Regions from separate parts of the Erwinia sp. BNK-24-b genome, predicted to be linked through region 2. Evidence: predicted binding sites of a transcription regulator. Region 2 holds the regulator's gene; the other holds the start of a gene.
What was found. Region 2 encodes sigma-54, which starts transcription at its own class of promoters, with help from an activator protein. Its sites were predicted from a motif close to GTTGGCACANNTTTCGCTNT; they were not measured.

Region 1 (3,379 bases), 1.4 Mb from region 2:
CTCGGGATTTTTGCCCAGGCTGGAGATCACCAGATCCACCTTATCCGTTTGCAGGTAAGGCACGCGGTTAGCGCTGGTCACCGGGACCAGCTGTAACTTAAGTTTCATCTGGCTCGCCAGGTATTTCGCCATATCAATATCGTAGCCCTGCGGCTGTAAATCGGTGCCGACCGAGCCAAAAGGTGGAAAATCTTGCGGCACGGCAACGCGGATGACGCCGCGCTTTTCAATATCCTGTAATTGATCTGCCTTTGCCGTTTGTGCAAACAGCAACGTCGCGCCGATCATCATCAGTAATGCTTTTTTCATTTTGCCCTTCCCCGATTAACTCAAGATGAAACGAAAGATTCCTGATAGAGGTATCTGCAACTAATGTGCCAGTCGCAAAAAGTTGTCATCGGGTTTTTTTAGCGTCCGGTCATGGAGGGTAAAATAAATGAGAAAAGGCTTTAAAAGCAGCCGGAAAGTGATAATTCACATGATGCGGAAGAGAAGATTTATCAAGAAGAGCAAAGTCAGCACAGGTTATTTCAGGGCGCCAGCAGCAGCGCCCTAAAACGAAGCAAAGCACCAAAAAGGTGCCCCATTAGCGCTGTTCCAGTTCGTCCAGCTGGTTATAAAGATCGGCAATGCGGTGAATGCGCTGACGGCCTTTGCTCAGTAATTCATGTAGCAGCGCGTTGGTCAGCAAATTGATCAGGCTGTTGGCGCAGGCGTAGCTGTCAAAGGCAGATACGCTGTCCAGCGGCGTGCAAAGGTGCCAGCGTGCCAGCGCGGTAATCGCCTGTGCAGGCTCGCAAATCACCAGCGCTGGAATAGTCTGCTGCTGAAGCTGCTGCAACAGCGGTTTGATAATGCGTGGTCGACGACGGAAGGCAATGACCACCACCATATCTTCCGCCGTAATGTCCACCAGCTCTTCTGACAGCGTTTGGCCGGGCTGGGGTGCCAGATGAACATCGCCCCGTACCTGAAGCAACTGCTGCCGGAAATGCAGCGCGACCGGCCAGGAGTTACGCATACCGACGATAAAAATACGTTTGCTGTCCGCCAGTTTCTGCACCACCTCGCTGAACTGGCCCGCATTCAGCTGGTTCACCCACTGCGTCAGATTGGCCATCTCTTGTTTATAGTGCCGGGCAAGTAATGTATTCCCCTGAACCGCGTCGCGGTTATCGGTCAGTGGCATACCGCTCTGGCGTAGCGTACGCAATTCATCGCGCATATCGCGATATTTTTCATAGCCAAGCCGCTTAAACAGACGGCTTACGGTAGCTTTGGAAACGCCGCTAAGCCGCGCCAGCTCCGCGCTGTTGTAGCTAATCAAATCGTCAAAATGATCGAAAATGAAGTCAGCCGCGCGCTGCTCCTGTGGCGAGAGCTGGGGATAGTAATTTCTCAGGCGTTCATCGAGCTGCTTCATAGCGTGAACCTTGTAACTTTCGTTTCAGAGAATATGGCCTATACAAATAACGTGCCTGGTGAAAACCAGGCCGCGCACAATCAGTGCTTATCTTCCGTGCCGCATGCGCTTTTTTCAACACCATCAGTGAGAAGCGGCAAACTGGAACAGCTCTTGCTTTACGTTAGTTATCTGTCTTTGGAAATGAGAACGTGATGATACAAAGTAACCTTGCTCCGCTCGGCATGGCGGTGACGCCTCATCACCTCGCCAGCGAAAGCGCGCTGGCCGTGCTGCGCGAAGGCGGCAACGCTATTGAAGCGATGGTGGCTGCCGCCGCTACGATTGCCGTGGTTTATCCGCATATGAACGGTCTCGGCGGCGACGGCTTCTGGCTGATTATGCCGCCACAGGGCGATCCCATTGCTATTGATGCCAGCGGCGCGGCCGGTTCGCTGGCCGATTTCTCTTTTTATCAAGGCACGTCGGCCATTCCCCATCGTGGGCCGAAAGCGGCGCTGACGGTGGCCGGAACCGTCAGCGGCTGGGCAGAAGCGCTGGAAGTCGCTAAAGAGTTGGGCGGTGCCGCGATGCCGGTTTCTCGTCTGCTGGCCGACGCCATTCGTTATGCGGCTGACGGTATTCCCGTTACGCAGTCGCAGGCCGCTGCCACCGCCAGCAAATATCATGAACTCGCCAGTCAGCCTGGCTTCGCCGCTACGTATCTGCCGGATGGCGAAGTGCCGCGCGCGGGCAGCCGTTTTACCCAGCCAGAACTGGCAAACACGCTGGCCATCCTCACCGAGCAGGGTCTGGAAAGCTTCTATCGCGGCCCGCTGGCCAGCAAGCTGGCTGGCGAAATGTCGGCGCTCGGTATGCCCATCACGCTGGAAGATTTACATAGCCATCGGGCAAAACGCCGTAAGCCGCTAAGCATTCAGCATGAATATGGCGAAGTTTTTAATATGACGCCGCCGACGCAGGGCCTGGTGTCGCTGGCCATTCTCGGTATTACCAATCATCTGGATATGGCCCAGGCGGACGAAGTCCAGACCGTGCACCGCATTGTCGAAGCGACCAAGCTCGCCTTCGGCCTGCGCGACCGCTATATCACCGACCCGCTGCATATGCGTGAAGAGATGCAGGCGCTACTGGATTCTGACCAGCTGGCAACGCTGGCGGCAACAATCAGCAATCGCCGCGCCGCGCCCTGGGGAACCGGTAAAGGACCTGGCGATACCGTCTGGATGGGCGTGATGGACAGCAGCGGCCTGGCCGTCTCCTTTATTCAAAGCATTTATCACGAATTCGGCAGTGGCGTAGTGCTGCCGGATACCGGTATCACCTGGCAGAATCGCGGCGCGGCGTTTAGCCTCGATCCCGATCACCTGCTGGCGCTGGCACCGGGCAAGCAGCCTTTTCATACGCTGAATCCCGCCGCCGCGCGTCTGAACGATGGCCGCACCATGGTTTACGGCTCGATGGGCGGCGACGGCCAGCCGCAAACGCAGGCGGCTATCTTTACCCGTCACGTGGTGCAGGGCATGCCGCTACAGCAGTGCGTCAGCGCCCCTCGCTGGCTGCTGGGCCGCACGTGGGGCCAGTCTTCCGATTCGCTAAAGCTGGAAGGCCGCTTTGCCGCCGAAACCTTGCAGCAGCTGCGCGAGCTGGGCCACGAGGTCGAAGCGCTGGAGGATTTCAGCGAGGCAGTGGGTCATGCGGGTGCGATTGTTCGTCATACCAACGGCATGCTGGAAGGCGCAAGCGATCCACGCAGCAACGGCAGCGCTGCCGGTTTTTAACAGGAGAACATCATGACATCTTCAACAGACTGGGCGCTTTACATAGCGCAGATGGAACAGATCTTAGGCGTGCCTCTTGATGAGCAGCGTCGCGCCGAACTGCTGGTTCAGTTTTCTCGTATTGCCGGCATGGCCGAGCCGCTGATGGCTTTCCCGCTCGACGAACGGGTAGAAG
Region 2 (3,379 bases):
ACTTTGATTGCGCAAAATCTTGCTAAGGCCTACAAAGGCCGCCGCGTGGTGGAAGACGTTAGCCTGCAGGTTAAATCCGGCGAAATCGTTGGCCTGCTTGGCCCGAACGGCGCGGGTAAAACCACGACGTTCTACATGGTGGTTGGTATTGTGCCTCGCGATGCGGGCCGCATCATTATTGATGATGAAGATATCAGTATCCTGCCGCTGCATGCCCGCGCGCGTCGCGGCATCGGCTATCTTCCCCAGGAAGCCTCGATTTTTCGTCGCCTGAGCGTGTTTGATAACCTGATGGCCGTCTTACAGATCCGTGACGATCTGACCTCGGAGCAACGTACCGACCGCGCTAACGAGCTGATGAATGAGTTCCATATCTCCCATCTGCGTGACAGCATGGGCCAGGCGCTTTCCGGTGGGGAACGCCGCCGCGTGGAGATTGCCCGGGCGCTGGCGGCCAATCCAAAATTTATTCTGCTGGATGAGCCTTTTGCCGGCGTTGACCCTATTTCGGTTATCGATATCAAGAAAATTATTGAACACCTGCGCGACAGCGGTCTTGGCGTCCTGATCACCGATCACAACGTACGCGAGACGCTGGCGGTTTGCGAGCGCGCTTATATCGTTAGCCAGGGCCATCTTATCGCCCACGGTTCACCCGAACAGATCCTTGAGGATGAACAAGTTAAGCGAGTCTATTTGGGCGAAGAGTTCAGACTCTGATAAGGTGTCCTGACTGATGATGTTTTTTGAGGAATCCGTATCCTGAATATGAAGCAAGGTTTGCAGCTCAGGCTTAGCCAACAGCTTGCCATGACGCCACAACTGCAGCAGGCGATTCGCTTGCTGCAACTCTCTACGCTTGAACTCCAGCAGGAAATTCAGCTGGCGCTGGAAAGTAACCCGCTGCTTGAACAAACCGATCTTCATGAAGAAGTGGATAGCCGCGAATATCAGGAAAAAGAGGCGCTGGACACGCGCGAGGCGCTTGAGCAAAAGGATATGCCGGAAGAGCTGCCGCTCGATGCGACCTGGGATGAGATTTACACCGCCGGTACGCCGTCGGGCACCGGCACCGACTATCACGACGATGAGCTGCCGGTTTATCAGGGAGAAACGACCCAGACGCTGCAGGATTACCTGATGTGGCAGGTTGAGCTGACGCCCTTTACCGATACCGATCGCGCCATTGCGACCGCCATTGTCGATGCGGTGGATACCACCGGCTACCTCACCGTTTCGCTCCAGGATATTCAGGAAAGCATCGGCGACGAAGAGGTTTCCGCTGAAGAGGTAGAAGCGGTACTGAAGCGCATCCAGCGTTTTGATCCCGTTGGCGTCTGCGCACGCGATCTGCGCGACTGCCTGCTGGTCCAGCTGTCACAGTTTTTGGCGGATACGCCGTGGCTGAAGGAAGCCAGACTGATCGTCAGCAATCATTTGGATCTTCTGGCCAATCACGATTTTCGTAGCCTGATGCGCGTTACGCGTCTGAAAGAAGACGTGCTGAAAAACGCCATGCAGCTGATTCAGTCGCTCGATCCTCGTCCCGGTCAGTCGATCAACACCAGCGAGCCGGAATACGTTATTCCTGACGTGCTGGTGCGGAAGATCGGCAAGCGCTGGGTGGTGGAACTGAACGCCGACAGCGTGCCCGGTCTGCGCATCAACCAGCACTATGCTTCGCTCGGCGCCGGAAACCGCAGCGACAGCGACAGCCAGTTTATTCGCAGCAACCTGCAGGAAGCAAAATGGCTGATTAAAAGCCTTGAAAGCCGCAACGATACGCTGCTAAAAGTGACGCGCTGTATCGTCGATCAGCAGCAGGCTTTCTTTGAGCAAGGCGAAGAGTTTATGCGTCCTATGGTGCTGGCCGATATCGCTTCTGCGGTAGATATGCACGAGTCGACCATATCGCGAGTTACCACGCAAAAGTACCTGCACAGCCCGCGCGGTATTTTTGAACTGAAATATTTTTTCTCCAGCCACGTTAATACCGAAGGCGGAGGTGAAGCCTCTTCTACGGCTATACGCGCGCTGGTGAAAAAATTGATCTCGGCGGAGAATCCCGCCAAGCCTCTTAGCGACAGCAAGCTGACCACGCTGCTTTCCGATCAGGGAATCATGGTGGCCCGCCGTACCGTTGCGAAGTACCGAGAGTCTTTATCCATCCCGCCCTCAAACCAGCGCAAACAGCTGGTCTGAACGAACAGATAAGGAATAGCCTATGCAACTCAATATTACCGGGCAGAATGTGGAAATCACCGAGCCGTTACGCGAATTTGTCACCACGAAATTCGCCAGGCTGGAGCAATATTCCGACCGAATTACGCAGGTTTATATTGTCCTGAAGGTGGAAAGAGTGACGCAGATAGCCGATGCGACGCTACACGTCAGCGGTGGGGAGTTGCATGCCACCTCGGAAGAAAAAGATATGTACGCGGCGATAGACGGCCTGACAGACAAGCTGGTGCGCCAACTCAATAAACATAAAGACAAGTTGAAGCAACATTAAATTTTAAAAACCTGTTGATTATTTTTACACCGCCTTTGCTAATAAAGTGGCGTAAAATGTTCCGGCTCGTCCTCTTATCGCAGGGGACGGGCCGTTAATCAATAAGGCGTGTTGCACTCGACCGATGGCCCGCAGGCAGCCTGAGCTGCCTGCCGAGCCGTTTTGCCAGGCGGAAGTAAAATTAAGTGAACCTATGATGAACAATGACCTGAAACTGGAACTGAGCTCGGTACTGAGTCTCTCCTGTACCCGCAATGGCGTGCACTGCCAGAGTAAAAAGCGGGCGCTGGAAATTATCAGCGAGCTGGCGGCCAAACAGCTGAATCTGCCGCATCAGACCATTTTTGAAGCGATCCTGACGCGCGAGCGGATGGGAAGTACTGGTATAGGTAACGGCATCGCTATCCCGCACGGTAAACTGGTAGAAGATACACTGCGCGCGGTGGCCGTGTTTATCCGTCTTGAGCAGCCTATTGCTTTTGATGCCATTGATAACCAGCCGGTAGATTTACTGTTTGCGCTGCTGGTCCCTGCCGACCAGTGCAAAACGCATCTGCATACGCTGTCTCTCGTAGCAAAACGCCTGGCCGATAAAACGGTCTGTCGGCGACTGCGGGCGGCGCAAAGCGACGAAGAGCTTTTTGAAATCATGGCGGAAACCCCGGCGGAGCAGTAGCCAGGCTGGCGCAAAGCGCTGTTTGTCAGGGAACCTTTTTCCCTTTGAAAAGGCTTAAACTCAGGAGAATAAGTCATGGTGCTGATGATCGTCAGCGGGCGTTCCGGCTCTGGTAAATCCGTTGCTTTACGGGCGCTGGAAGATATGGGCTTTTACTGCGTGGACAATCTTCCCGTGGTGCTGCTGCCAGA

Region 1: a site for sigma-54 is predicted at 1,564-1,583, ahead of ACMGGR_RS17620 (gamma-glutamyltransferase family protein). Genes of this name have one in related genera too.

The regions. Positions count from the first base shown of each region.
Region 1 is NZ_CP179901.1:3,841,806-3,845,184, forward strand. Features, by position in the region: gene ACMGGR_RS17610 (transporter substrate-binding domain-containing protein) at 1-309, opposite strand, end outside; gene hpxU (MurR/RpiR family transcriptional regulator HpxU) at 587-1,423, opposite strand; gene ACMGGR_RS17620 (gamma-glutamyltransferase family protein) at 1,618-3,204, shown strand; gene hpxX (oxalurate catabolism protein HpxX) at 3,217-3,379, shown strand, end outside.
Region 2 is NZ_CP179901.1:384,851-388,229, reverse strand. Features, by position in the region: gene lptB (LPS export ABC transporter ATP-binding protein) at 1-720, shown strand, start outside; gene rpoN (RNA polymerase factor sigma-54) at 769-2,202, shown strand; gene hpf (ribosome hibernation promoting factor) at 2,225-2,512, shown strand; gene ptsN (PTS IIA-like nitrogen regulatory protein PtsN) at 2,709-3,188, shown strand; gene rapZ (RNase adapter RapZ) at 3,264-3,379, shown strand, end outside.